Regions from separate parts of the Bradyrhizobium sp. HKCCYLS1011 genome, predicted to be linked through region 1. Evidence: predicted binding sites of a transcription regulator. Region 1 holds the regulator's gene; each other region holds the start of a gene.

What was found. Region 1 encodes LexA, which represses DNA repair genes until DNA is damaged. Its sites were predicted from a motif close to TGTTCNNNNTGTGTTCNG; they were not measured.
Region 2: a site for LexA is predicted at 2,646-2,663, ahead of ACQR1W_RS10580 (YifB family Mg chelatase-like AAA ATPase). Genes of this name have one in related genera too.
Region 3: a site for LexA is predicted at 2,453-2,470, ahead of ACQR1W_RS14340 (ribonuclease T2 family protein). Genes of this name have one in related genera too.

Annotation. Positions count from the first base shown of each region.
Region 1 covers NZ_JBNPTT010000009.1:5,236-9,919, reverse strand. Annotated here, with positions in the region: gene ACQR1W_RS27555 (hypothetical protein) at 1-323, shown strand, start outside; gene ACQR1W_RS27550 (hypothetical protein) at 657-1,025, shown strand; gene ACQR1W_RS27545 (hypothetical protein) at 1,212-1,460, opposite strand; gene ACQR1W_RS27540 (hypothetical protein) at 1,536-1,976, opposite strand; gene lexA (transcriptional repressor LexA) at 2,253-2,951, opposite strand; gene ACQR1W_RS27530 (molybdopterin molybdotransferase MoeA) at 3,127-4,338, opposite strand; gene ACQR1W_RS27525 (LysR substrate-binding domain-containing protein) at 4,456-4,684, opposite strand, start outside.
Region 2 covers NZ_JBNPTT010000003.1:353,470-358,153, forward strand. Annotated here, with positions in the region: gene ACQR1W_RS10570 (DUF2336 domain-containing protein) at 1-356, opposite strand, end outside; gene ACQR1W_RS10575 (putative bifunctional diguanylate cyclase/phosphodiesterase) at 510-2,486, opposite strand; gene ACQR1W_RS10580 (YifB family Mg chelatase-like AAA ATPase) at 2,712-4,250, shown strand; gene ACQR1W_RS10585 (hypothetical protein) at 4,355-4,684, shown strand, end outside.
Region 3 covers NZ_JBNPTT010000004.1:288,838-293,521, reverse strand. Annotated here, with positions in the region: gene ACQR1W_RS14360 (ATP-binding protein) at 1-593, shown strand, start outside; gene ACQR1W_RS14355 (DUF3617 domain-containing protein) at 849-1,400, opposite strand; gene ACQR1W_RS14350 (hypothetical protein) at 1,435-1,752, opposite strand; gene ACQR1W_RS14345 (hypothetical protein) at 1,923-2,387, shown strand; gene ACQR1W_RS14340 (ribonuclease T2 family protein) at 2,515-3,243, shown strand; gene ACQR1W_RS14335 (23S rRNA (adenine(2030)-N(6))-methyltransferase RlmJ) at 3,458-4,330, shown strand; gene ACQR1W_RS14330 (cold-shock protein) at 4,570-4,684, shown strand, end outside.

The DNA.
Region 1 (4,684 bases):
CGATTACTATTCAGTCAGCGGGTAGGCTGTTCGGTCCGCGCCGGCCGGTTCTCTTTTTGACCCCGGATGGCTTCAAGGATAGCCGGATCAGCTCCGACTGGATTCCGTGGTCTACGATCCTGTCTGCGAAGGACTATCGTGGTAAAGGCCTTGTTCTGGACGTGGATCCTCAATTCGTGAGTACGCTACGAACAAATTTTGTAGGCCGGTTCTTGGGCACGGCAAATCGGCTCTTCGGCTATCGAGGCTTATGGATCGCAGCATTCCCGCTTGAGAACACATCCACGCGCGCACTTCTCGAAATCATGCGTGGCCGAATTTAGAGGGTTGAGGCCATGGCAGCGGGCCCGGAGTCCGGATTGCTCGTAGTTCTACATCTGCCGAATGTCCGCCTTGGATCAGAACCAGTGGTTTTGACCCGTGCAAGCCGCTTCCGGTCTATAACTCGACAGCCGACGCTTCGATGAGCATCGGGCTAGGCAGCATGGGGCCCGAAGCCGCCATGTGAAAGTGAAAGTCGCAGCTCCAGTATGATTGTTTTACGGAGTTCTCTGGGCCAATAGTTTCGACCCGCTTCGTCAAACCTCACGTGTGGTAGATTGCGTCAGTTGGCGGTCTGCGGGCACGGCTGCTCCGGTGGAGGCGCGCGAATTGGTATGTTTGTTCGGTTTGTGGTCGGCGCCGACGGTGAGAACCACCGCTGGCTGACGGGTATCATTACTGAGGCGCGGCTTCTTCGCGACCGGGGACAACTCGCCTCCTATCAGACGGAGTGGCTTGAGGACACCTACGCTTGGCTAAATGACCATCTCCCTTGTCCGCCATTCTCGACGAGCAACTGGGGACCAGAAGCAGTTTCGTGGTTTAAGGACACGGCGGAGCCATCGATCAAAAAGATGTGGGAAATCGCGGCACTCCTTGAGGAGCACGGCACCGCAGTGCGGCTGCTCCGATCGAAGAACCCGGGAAAGATTGTCTATGAGGACGACTTCCAGATCGTAGTCCAGGAGTGGAGGCGTCTCTAGACCAGCACCAACGTCGGCTTCGGGTTCAAAAGCGGCGATTCGCTTCCACGTCGCTTACTTCTGGTTTCACCCCCGGAGCGGACATCATCGGAGCCGATCGAGGATGTCCGAGATGGGGCCATATCCAGTCATGCGACACGCGCGACCTATGCAGTTCGATCGGACCACAACCTCTGCGTAGAGGTGCTAGCTCTGACCGGACTCCGACGGCAGCTCGAACGTGCCGAGATGATATTCGGAGGTCTCGTCCTCCTCGTCATCGTCAGACGGGGACTGCGCTGGCGGCGGAAGTTCCACCAGCGTGAAGAGCGCATCGGGATGTCGCTGCCAGATGGCGAGATCGTCGGCCGTCACGGTCAGCCACCCGAACGTAAACATGTAACGACCGGGCTCAGTGATGCGCCCGGCCTTCTGCCAACTGATCTTGTTGACCACGGTCCACTCTCCCCCCGGCGAACCACAACTTCCGCCGAGGGCTGAATGTTCCTATTTGTTTGTCTTCGCTTCAGCTCAGGTAATCGAGATCCGTCGCACCGGCGTCACTTCGCTTCCGCTCGCTGCCTCCGTGCCCAACGGCTTGCGCTCGGCAGGCTGCTTGGCGACCGGGAGCTGCAGCACGGTCACGCGCTGTCCTTCGCAGAGCTGCGTTACCAGCACGTGGCGGCCGTCAGCGAATTCGATTGCGTCGTGATGGCGATCGGGCACGTGCTTCTCGATCGCGTTGAACTTGGCCACGCGTTCGCGGATCGTGCGCGTCCAGATCCAGCGGCTGTCGTAGCGGACGTCGTCAGCAAACGCCAATTCCGTTCCGGGCAGCATACACACGGCGACATTCGGCTCGCTCTCGGAGGCGAAGCCGCGGGTCGAAGTTCCGCGGAACGTCGTCGAGATCAGCGTTTCCCCGACCTTCGCAGGGCGGGACGCAACGGCATGCAGGCTATAGTCACACATCGGATCGCTCCTCGTTCGAGATAGCAACCCACGCTCCCCCCGGACAGGCGCAGGCCTCTATCAGAGTGGACATCAAACCCGATGTTAGCGCGTGCTTAACGGCAATTCTGCGCTGATCTGCACCGTCTACGGCCGTTCGTGATCACAACCGTTTGAGCGCATTGCTTCACTCTCAGAGCGCACAATCACCACCGTCGTCGGAGCAGGCGTCCAACGCGTCAGATCAAATCTGGTCTCGGCGCAATCGAGCCTGTGAGAAGCTCGCGCGCGAAACAATCAGTATTTTCGGTAAAGTCCGACCAGCTTGCCCTGAATCTTGACGCGGTTGGGCGGCAGGATGCGGACTTCATAAGCAGTATTGGCCGGCTCGAGCGCAATCGAAGCGCCGCGACGGCGAAAACGTTTCAGGGTGGCTTCCTCGTCGTCGATCAGGGCCACGACGATGTCGCCGGTATCGGCTGAGTCATTGCGCTGGATCAGCGCCATGTCGCCGTCGAGAATGCCGGCATCGACCATCGAGTCGCCGCGCACCTCCAGCGCATAATGCTCACCGGTGCCGAGCATGTCGGCGGGCACGCTGATGGTGTGGCTGCGAGTCTGCAAAGCTTCGATCGGCGTGCCCGCGGCAATGCGGCCCATCACCGGAACCGCGACCGGACGCTCACCGTCGTCGATCGCAGGCGTGCTGGTCCGCACCTTGCCGAGATTGCCTTCGATCACCGAGGGTGTGAAGCCGCGCCGATTGTTCGCCGCTTGCGACAGCTCGGGCAGCTTGATCACCTCGATGGCGCGCGCGCGATTGGGCAGGCGACGAATGAAGCCGCGCTCCTCGAGCGCCGTGATCAGGCGGTGGATGCCGGACTTGGAGCGCAGATCGAGTGCGTCCTTCATCTCGTCGAAGGAGGGCGGCACGCCAGCTTCCTTCAGACGTTCGTTGATGAACCGCAGAAGTTCGTACTGTTTGCGCGTCAGCATCTCGACCAGATCCCCAGGGTTGACGTGTCGTCCTTGTTCGAGACGACCTTTTTCACGGCGCCCGCAACATCTTCGAAACAAATCATGAACGGACACTATCTGTTCGATATGTGTTCTGCAATCCTTAATTTGTAGTGAAGATGGCGCGCACGATGCCTGTCAGAATCTGCCCGGTTTATTCCGGCAGACGCAGAATCTCGCAGGTGGAGCCGGCACTTGCTGCGGATGCAAAAGCGGGGCGGATCACCAAAGCCTGGGACAGCGCGAGATTTCCGAGCAGCGAGGAGTCCTGATGCGTGACGGGAGTGGCGACCAGCGTGCCGTCTTCGCGCTCTTCGAGTCGCGCGCGCAAATAGTCCTCGCGGACGTCATTGGCGCCGAGGTCGCGGCCGAGCAGAGCGGTCTCGCGGGCGGGGTGGATCTGCGCCAGCCCCAACAGCTTCCGAATCAGCGGCACCAGAAACAACAGGCTGCAGACATAGGAGGAGACGGGATTGCCGGGCAGACCGATCACGCGCATAGCGCCGAGGCGCCCATGCATCATCGGCTTGCCCGGGCGCATCGCGATCTTCCAGAACGCCATCTCCACGCCTTCAGCATCCAGCCCCTGCTTGACCAGGTCGTGATCGCCGACCGAAGCGCCGCCGGTCGTGATCAGGATGTCGGCTTGCGCCTCGCGCGCGCGGCGAATGCCGGCGACCGTCGCGTCCAAGGTATCCGCGGCGATGCCGAGGTCGATCGGTTCTGCGCCTTCGGCGCGCGCCAGCGCGCGCAGAGCATAGCCGTTGGAGTAGACGATCTGCCCAGGCTCGGGGCTGGAGCCCGGCATCACCAGCTCGTCGCCGGTGGCGAGCAGCGCCACCTTCGGCCGGCGGCGCACCGGAAGCTCCGGATAGTTCATGCTGGCTGCGAGCGACAGGTCGCGATCGCTCAGGCGGCGCCCGGACTGGAGCAGCACGTCGCCCTCGCGGAAATCCGCACCCGCGGGACGGATGTGGCGGCCCTGTCTGGCCGCTTCGGTGAGGGTGACGTGATCGCCGTCAGCGATGGTGTCTTCCTGGATTACGACCGCATCGGCCCCGTCAGGCACCACGCCGCCGGTGAAGATGCGCGCGGCTTCGCCCGCTCTGAGCGCACGTTCGAACGGCCGACCGGCCGCGATCTCGCCGATCACCTTGAGCCGCGCCTGCGCGCGGTCGGCATCCGCGGCGCGGACCGCATAGCCGTCCATCGCCGACATCGCCTGCGGCGGCTGCGTGCGCAGCGCGGCGACATCGCGCGCCAGCACCCGATGATAGGCCTGGTCCAGCGCGATCTGCTCCTCGGGCAGCGGGACGGCGCCGTCGAGGACCAGGGCCAGAGCTTCGGAGACCGGCATCAGCGCCATGAGAGTTCCTTCCGGGAGGAGCCGGCGCAGCGCCGACCGAATTCGCCTTCTAACCGAAGCTCTAACGCAAGGCCAAGCGCTTCGGCTGCGAGGCGGTCGCGGCAGAGTGATCGGTTGCTATCCGGCCACCGCGCGACAGGCGGCGCGCTCTGTCGTCTGCAGGATCTCGGCGACCAGGGTCCTGAGCCAGACCGAGGCCGCATCGCGATCGAGCTGCAGCGGCCAGACCATGGAGACTGCCGGCAGTCGCAGCTTCAAGGGGACCGGGCTGAGCGTCAGGCCGAAGCGCGGCCCGTAAAGCCGCGCCATGCGCGCCGGTATCGTCGTGATCACGGGCGAGGCGGCG
Region 2 (4,684 bases), on a different contig from region 1:
CTGGTCTTGATGAAGTCCGCGAGGTCGCGATCTGATAGCACGGCCGCCTTGGCGAGCATGGGGGCAGCAACCCGCACGTCAGCATGGCTCGCCAGCAGGCGCGCCGTGGCGTAAGGCGCGCGCTCGATGGTGCCGAGCGCAGCGCTCAGCTCGGCCAACGCCTCGACGGCGACCTGCGGCATCAGTCGCGCAAAAATCTGGTCGTAGAGATCAAGCTGCTCGGTGGCGTGCGGGCGCGGCCCGGATAACAGCAGCGCCGTGGTCTTGCGCAGGATCTCGGTCGACAATTCGGAGACCGTCCGGGTCTCCCCGGCGGGCTGCTTTGCCGGTTGGAGCGCCGGATGCCGTTGATTCATGGTCTTTTTACCTCTAGCGGTCGCGAGGATGCCTGCCGAACCGACGCCGCAGGCGCGATCTTGTCAGAGCATGCAAAGATCCGCCTAAAACCGCGTTAAGCCGGCCTCCCGCCATGGTGGCGCCCTGCAAGACCGGCGAGCCGCCATCCAGTGTCAGGCGGCCGAGACTGCGACCGCGACCTCCTCGCCATCGCTGCCGCGTGCCAGCCAGGCGATCGCGTCGCTCTCGGTCATCGGCCGACCGTAAAGCCAGCCCTGCCCGTAGATGCAACCGAGCGTCCGCAGCGCCCGCGCCTCCTCCTCAGTCTCAACCCCCTCGGCGATAATCCTGTGCCCAAGCGGCAGCGCGACCGCGGCGATCGCCATGACCAGCTGCTGATTGCGGCAACTCGCCGGGAGGTCATGGATGAACGAACGGTCGATCTTGATGGTATCGAGCTCGACCGCCACCAGGTTGGCAATCGAGGAGTGACCAACGCCGAAATCGTCGACCGCAAGGCCGAAGCCGTAGTCGTGGATCAGCCGCAGCTCGTCGGCGCAGCGTTTGGGGTCGAACATCGTCTCCTCGGTGATCTCGATCTCGATCCGCCGCGGGTCGACCCCATATCGATCCGCCGCGTCCTTGAGGATGCGCGCCGGCGAATGAGTAGAAAACTCGCGGGGCGAGACATTGACGGCGACCTTGACCTGCGGTGCCTGGCTTGCATCGAGCGCCCGCACGAACGCACAGGCCCGCTCGGCGACGAAGGCGGTCAGCTTGTTCGACACGCGCAGCCGAAATGCCGCACGCACGATGTCCGGCGGCGGTATCATGCCCGCGCTCGGGTGTCTCCAGCGGAGCAGGGCCTCAAACCCGATCACCTCGCGACTTGCCATCGTGACCTGCGGTTGGAACTCGAGGTGGAGCTCACCCCGCGCCAGCGCCTGCGGCAGGTCGAGGTCGAGTCGACGCTGGAGCGCGAACTCGGTCTGCATCTGCGCGTCGAAGACGCGCGTGCGGGCTCGCCCGTCCTCCTTGGCCCGGTAAAGCGCGGCATCGGCTCGGGCGCAGAGATCATCGACAGCGATGTCGCCTTCAAGGTGCACAGCAATGCCGATCGAGCAGCTGATCGACTGTGGTTGACCCGCGATCGTCAACGGCAGCGACAGGGCTTTCGTCAGCTGTTCGGCGAACGCCGCCGACCGCGCCGCGACGGCGGGTCCCTGGAGCACCACAATAAACTCATCGCCGCCGAGGCGTACCGGTAAGTCATCGACCCGGCAGGCGGAGCGGAGCACGTCGGCCACCTCGGCGAGGACGCGGTCACCGGCGTCATGACCAAGGGTATCGTTGATGGTCTTGAAGTTATCGATGTCGAACAGGACGAACGCCACGCCTTGGCCGCTACGGCACGCCGGGTCGGCAACGTCGCGGAAGTGACTCCGGTTGGCCAGGCCAGTGAGCGGGTCGGTCCGCACCAGCTGCTCCAGCGCCCGGTTGGAGCTCAGCACCTCGCTGTTTGCCTCGGCCAGGGAGCCGGCGAGATCAGTCGCTTCAAACGCCGTGATCTGGCTGGCGATGAAATTGCGCTCGCCGAGGACGGCGGCGCGGAACAGCATCAAGGTCAGGAACACCACATCCGCCGCGATGATGTAGCTGACACCGCTCCCGGACATCAGCATCCGCAGCAGTGTCGCCCCCATCAACGGCGTACCAAATGCGATTGCCGTCGGCGAATAAGCGAGACTTTGGATGATGGCGCCGGTCGTCGTGCCGGCCATGATGAAGACGACGCAGTAGAGGGCCTGCTGGGTGAGAAAGGCACCGAAGCAGAGAGGCACGACGGACCACAACAACCCGCTCGCAAACGCCATGGTGGTGAGAAATCGCAGCAGCCGCTGCGGATCGGACTCCCGCAGGCCCGAGGACTTCATCGCCAACACCCGCCAGGCTCGAAACAGCGCGAAAGCAACCGCCGCGGCGAGCCACGAGAAGATGAGGGTTCCTCCGTCCTCGAGATAGAGCAGCAGCGCCAGCGAGACGGCGATCGCAACGTTCGACAGCAATGTCAGCGCGATATTTTGCAGCGAGTTCGTCGCCTGGGCCTTCGCCACAGCCGTCGCCTTCAGGTCGGTATCCTTGATCTGCATGTTGGCTCGGGCGGCATTTCAACTGCGGAGTGACACAACGACGGAGCGGTGGCCCGAAAGCCGCGGCTCGCGCGGCACGAGCATCCAAAGCTGGGCCTAAGGCCGGGTTAATTCGACAGGGCGGCCGGGTTTCTCCAACGGCGACTCCCGCGGTCACCATGTTCATGTATTGTTCTTGCGCGGTCGGGCGTCTTTGGCTACCTTCGGTTTCACGGAGGGGGTGGCATGGTCCAGCGCGTCACGACGGTTGCCTTTGAGGGCATCGAGGCCCGCGCGGTCGACGTGCAGGTCCAGGTTGCGCCGGGGCTGCCGGCGTTTGCCATTGTCGGGCTGCCTGACAAAGCGGTGTCGGAGGCGCGCGAGCGGGTGCGATCGGCCTTGATCGCCTCGGGTCTGGCGCTGCCGGCCCGCCGGATCACAGTCAATCTCGCGCCGGCCGACCTGCCCAAGGAGGGCAGCCACTATGACCTGCCCATCGCGCTCGGGCTGATGGCGGCGATCGGTGCGATCCCGCCGGATGCGCTTGGTGGCTTCACGGTGCTTGGCGAGCTCGGCCTCGACGGGTCGATCGCGCCTGTGGCCGGCGTGCTGCCGGCCGCCATTGGCGCCAATGCGCGCGAGGAAGGCCTGATCTGCCCCGCTGGCTGCGGCGCCGAAGCGGCGTGGGCCAGTCCGGACATCCAGATCATCGCGGCGAGCTCGCTGATCCAGATCGCCAACCATTTCAAGGGCACGCAGGTGCTGTCGCGCCCGCAGCCGAAAATTCATGAAGCCCAGGCCAGCGCGCTCGATCTGCGCGACATCAAGGGGCAGGAGAGCGCCAAGCGTGCGCTCGAGATCGCTGCTGCCGGCGGCCATCATTTGCTGATGATCGGTTCGCCCGGCGCCGGCAAGTCGATGCTCGCGGCGCGGCTGCCGTCGATCTTGCCGCCGCTCTCGCCATCCGAGCTGCTCGAAGTGTCGATGATCGCCTCGGTTGCCGGCGAGATCGAAGGCGGCGCCTTGACCTCGCGGCGGCCGTTCCGCAGCCCGCACCACTCGGCCAGCATGGCCGCGCTGACCGGCGGCGGCCTGCGGGCCAAGCCCGGCGAGATTTCGCTGGCACATCAGGGCGTGCTGTTCCTGGACGAATTGCCGGAGTTCGATCCGCGCGTGCTGGATTCGCTGCGGCAGCCGCTGGAGAACGGCGAGGTCTCGATCTCGCGGGCCAATCATCGCGTCACCTATCCGGCGCGGTTCATGCTGGTCGCCGCCATGAATCCCTGCCGCTGCGGCAACGCCTTCGAGCCCGGCTATGCCTGCAAGCGCGGCCGCATCGATCGCTGCACCGCCGACTATCAGATGCGCATCTCCGGTCCGCTGATGGATCGGATCAACCTGCGCATCGAGGTGCCGGCGGTGACCGCCGCCGACCTGATCCTGCCGCCGGCGGCGGAGGGCTCGAAGGAGGTGGCCGCCCGCGTCGCGGCCGCGCGCGAGGTGCAGCGCGCGCGCTATGCGGCCGCGGGGCTGCCGCAGATCCGCACCAATGCCGAAGCGCCGGCGGCGGTGCTCGATGAGATCGCCAGGCCGGATGCGCAGGGCCAAAAGCTGCTGCGCGAAGCGGCGGAAACGATGCGGCTGTCGGCGCGCGGCTATCATCGGGTGCTGCGTGTCGCCCGCACGCTCGCCGATCTCGATCACGCCGACAAGATCGGCCGGCTGCATCTCGCGGAAGCCTTGTCCTATCGCGCGCTTGCCGACGAAGCCCGACACGCGGCGTGAGCGGTGCCCCGGTCCCGCCGTCAACGAATCGATAACGAGTTCTCTTTACGCTCCAACAACCATAAGGCCCGCGTTCATACTCCAGGGGTCAAATTGTGCGCGTGATGTTGCGTTTCAAAGTGCTGGTCGCGATCGCGTTGGCCGCGACGGCGGCCGTTGCCGGCAAGATCGAACTGTCGTCTGCCGCGCGTCCCTGCATCGCTGTCGGCACTGATGCCGTCGAAATCGGCTCGGCGCCTTTTCATCCCGACCTTCACGTCGACGTCACCGACGATCCCGTGCTCGCCCCGGTTCGCGTTGCTTTGGCGGAGAGCGCCGAGACCGCGGATCTCGTCATCGCCAACGAAGGGCAGGTTGCGGACGACAAGGGCTGCGGCGTGACGGCGGCGACCCAATTCTTCGCGATGGCTCGAGATCCCGCGCAAGACGCGCCG
Region 3 (4,684 bases), on a different contig from region 1:
GCGTGTCCCACGATCTGCGCACCATCCTCACCCGCTTCAAACTCGAGCTCGCCTTGTTCGGCGACGGGCCCGAGATCGACGCGATGCGTAAGGACATCGACGAGATGTCGGGCATGTTGGAGGACTATCTCGCCTTCGCGCGCGGCGACGGCGGCGAGGTGGCGCAGCCGACCGACATCTCGAACGCGCTGGAGGAGCTGCGCAGCAACGCCGAGCGTGACGGCCACACCGCCTCAGTCTCGTTCCGCGGCTTGCCGGTCGTCACCGTGAAGCCGCAGGCGCTGAGGCGCTGCGTCGGCAATCTCGTCTCCAATGCGGCGCGCTACGCCAACACGATTTCAATCTCCGGCCATCGCGATCATCGCTATCTCACGATCACGGTCGACGATGACGGCCCGGGCATTCCGCTGGCGATGCGCGAGGAGGTCTTCAAGCCGTTCCTGCGGCTCGACAATGCGCGCAACCAGGACGAGGGCGGCACGGGCCTCGGCCTTGCGATCGCGCGCGACATCGCCCGCTCTCATGGCGGCGACATCATGCTGGGCGACAGCCCGATGGGCGGCCTGCGCGCGACGGTTCGGATTCCGGTGTGAACGCCGCCGCCCCGGATACATCTGTCATTCCAGCCAAGTGAACTCCCGGCAACGCGTAGCGTTGTCCGGAGGCGAACGCGAGCCGGGATCCCTACGCCGCGGCCTTGCGGTCGAGCGCAGGTGGGCAAGGTTCTGCAAACACAACAGGCGGCTGTGGTTATGGGTCCCTGCTTTCCGCAGGGACGACACCGCATCTGTTGAAGCGCTGGCGATTGATACTGACGACATGAAGCCGATCAGTCGTGGATATGCATCCTACTGCTTCACGCCGGGGATCAGGCCCTTGAGCTTGTCGGCGTCCTTGACGTTGAGCTTGAAGCCGCCGCCCGGCATCACGATGTCACCGGGCTTCTGATCTGGCTTGCAGGCGCCGAGCCATTTCGCCTCGATGGCCATGGTCCCATCGCGTCCCGCGGCACCGGCGGCGCCGCCCTGGATGTGCGACGTGGTCTTGACCGTGTAGGCAGAATTGAAGTCGCCGACGATCTCGGCATGCGACGTCGTGGTCATGCCGCCGACGTTGCAGACGGAATCGCTGACATAGCCGGTCGCCGTCTTCTGGATGTCCTGCTTGGAGCAGATCTGCTTGGCCATCGGCGAGACCATGTTGTTCAGGTCCTTGTCGGTGGTCTCGTCGGTGCAGTGCTGCATGGTCATCTCCGGCATCTGCGAGCCGGTCCGGATCATCTTCATTTCCCACAGGCCCGGCTTACGGGTCGGCAGTTCGACAGCGGATGCGCCAGCGAACGGCGCAACCAGCAGCGCGCCGCACCCCAGCAGTCCCAAACCAACGCGTACGCGGATCATGATCTCGTCCCGGCGCTCGTGCCGCCCCTTCGGCTCAGTAAAGCGTACGCAGCGGATGCTGCGCCGAGCCATACGGCACCCAGCGGCAGGAGAACGACAGATAGCCACCATATTGGGCGTCGACGGCCAGGAATTTCACGACCTTGCCATAGGACGCGCAGTGGTCGACCGCCAGTTGACGCGCATCCGCGGTCTGGGCGAGCGAATAGGCGATGATGCCGCCGGTGTCGTTGCCCTTGAAGGCCGGCACCCAATCGGCCCGCGCCGGACCTGCCGTCAGCATCGCGCCAACGGCCATGAGCCCCGCGGCCTTCAAAATGGCGTCAAAAATCCAGGGCTTGGTCATCCGCATTGCAATCTCCCATCCGTTGGGCCGCATCCTAAAGGGCCTGCCCGCGCAAGAAAAGAACACCGCGTGCGGTGTCCCCCGACTTGTCGTGAAGTGTTGCTGCCCTGCACTTGACCCGTTGCGGCCAGCGTTGCACGTTCCCCCCTTCCCAGACTAGCTTTTGCGGATGGCCTATGCGCGACCTCAGCCTCTCGTTCAAGACCCTCGGTGCCGCTTGCGGCGCACTGCTCGGCGTCGTCGTTGCCACCGCACCGGCCCGGGCCGCCAACCCGCTCGAGTTGAACTTCTGGCTGTCAGGCCCGAAATATGACGGCCGCGTTGCGCCCTGCGAGGCGGCGGTGTCGACGGTCGTTCACGACTTCGAGGAGAAGGAAAGGACCTTCTGGAATTCGTCGCTGACCATCACGGGCATGAGCAATGTGCACGAGATCGCGTTCCGGCCCTGGCAGTCCGACAATATTCCGCGGCGGTACTGCACCGGCACCGCGATGGTGAGCGACGGCAAGGTGCGCACCGTCAATTTCTCGATCATCGAGGATGGCGGCTTCGCCGGCTACGACCAGGGCGTCGAGTTCTGCGTCGTCGGTCTCGACCGCAACTGGGCCTATGGCCCGGGCTGCCGCTCCGCGAAGCCCTGATCGTTCGGCCGCCGGCCGAGGGTCCGGCATCGCAGGCAGATGCGGGCGCGCATCATCTTGAATTTTGTTCTTGAATTGTTCCCCTCTCCTGGTAGAGTTCTCGCCATGTTCCTGGGGGAGCTCACCCATGTTTGATTGCCCTGATGATCTGCCAGGCTTTTCCGGCCACAGCCTGCGCAAGCTTCGCGTCCTCGCCGCTCTCGCTCTGAGCGGGCTTGCGCTGTGTTCGACCCAAGTCTCGACAGCACAGGCGCAAGATCGCCGCCAGAACGCGCCAGGCGCGTTCGATTTCTACGTGCTGTCGCTGTCGTGGTCGCCATCGTTCTGCGCCGAGGCCGAGGAGCGCGGCAATGGCGGCCGGTCACAGCAATGCAGCGGCCGCCCCTACTCCTTCGTCGTGCACGGGCTGTGGCCGCAATATGAGAGCGGCTATCCGGAATATTGCGAACAGCCGGCGCCGCGGCTGCCGCGCAATATCATGACATCGATGCTCGACCTGATGCCGGCGCCCGGGCTGATCTACAACGAGTGGGACAAGCATGGCACCTGCTCCGGGATGCCGGCCAAGGCCTATTTCGAGACGGTTCGCAAAGCCCGTGCGGTGATCAAGATTCCACCGGAGTTTCTCGAATTATCCGAGCCCAAGACGGTGACACCGGCCGCGGTCGAGGAGGCCTTCATCAAGGCGAACCCGAATCTCACCAATTCCGCCATCGCGGTGACCTGCAACCGCACCCGGCTCAGCGAAGTCCGGATCTGTCTCACCAAAGAGCTGCAATTCCGTTCTTGCGACGAGATCGATCGCCAGGCCTGCCGCCGCGACGACGTGACGATGCCGCCGCTCCGGGGTGGCTAGTTGGCGCGAGGGCCCTGATGCCTGGCTTGGCAGGCTCCGGGGACGGCAGGCTCAAGGGACAGGACCTCGTCCTTGAGTAGCCCACCGAGGACGAGCGTTGCGACGGACGGGCCGCGGAGAGATCGCGGCCGAGCTTCTTCCCGATGTGATGGCCGGCCTTTCCGACGGGACGATGCGGGGTTGCTTTCGTCCCAGGACATCGTAACTCACGTCGATGAATTATCGTCACGCCTTTCATGCCGGCGGCTTCGCCGACGTCATCAAGCACATCGTGCTCACGCGCATCCTGATCTATCTGCAGGAGAAGGAGGCCGCCTTCCGCGTGATCGACACCCATGCCGGCGCGGGCCTCTATGATCTCACCAGCGAGGAGGCCAGCCGCAGCGGCGAATGGCGGACGGGTATCGCCCGCATCATGCAAGCGCGCTTTTCCGATTCTGCGCTTCCGCTGGTTGCGCCCTATCTCGACATCGTCAGGGCCTTCAATCCCAGAGCCGAGCTGGTCGCTTATCCCGGCTCTCCGCTGATCGCGCGCGCCATGCTTCGGCCGCAGGATCGCATGACCGCCTGCGAGCTCGCGCCGATCCCGCGCAAGCATCTGATCGATGCGCTCCGGCGCGATACCCAGGCTCGCATCGTCGATCTCGATGGCTGGGTGGCGCTGCCGGCCTTCGTGCCGCCGAACGAGCGGCGCGGACTGGTGCTGATCGATCCGCCCTTCGAAGCAAAGGATGAGTTCGAGCGCCTCGGTGAGCGGTTCGCGGCCGCGTTCGCAAAATGGCCGACCGGTGTGTATTTGATCTGGTATCCGGCGAAGAGCCGGCGCGCGACTGATGAGTTGGCTCAGCGTTTGGCGGATCTTACTGCGGCGGCGAAGCCGCCCGGTAAATTGCTACGCATCGAGTTCAGTGTCGCGCCGCAGATCGCCGGCGAGGGGCTGGCCTCGACCGGGCTTCTGGTCGTTAACCCGCCCTGGACCTTGTACGACGAGCTCAGGACTATTTTGCATGAGTTGGAGAAACCGCTTGGCCAGGGCGGCACGGCGCGTTTCCGGCTTGAGTTCCCGAAAGCTTCGCCCGGCAATTAGTGGAAAATCCGTAGTCAATCGGCGCGGAACCGTATTAAACTAGCCGATTGTAAGACTGGCTTTACGTTCCGCTTCCGCGAATGGTTGCGGCGGGGTGATCAAGGCCGAACAAGATCCAAATGACCCGGTATGTGTGATGCCGGCTCGTTAAGGTGGCCACGCTTTCCGTTCAAGTGATGTCCGGTCGGACCCTGCGCAGGTCGCGCAGTGGAGGAAGCATTGCGGGGGAGGAGTTCCCGATGGCCATGACTGGTACGGTCAAATTTTTCAATGGTGAGCGTGGATACGGTTTCATCAAGCCGGACGATGGCGGGCGCGACGTGTTCGTGCACATCACGGCAGTGGAGCGTGCCG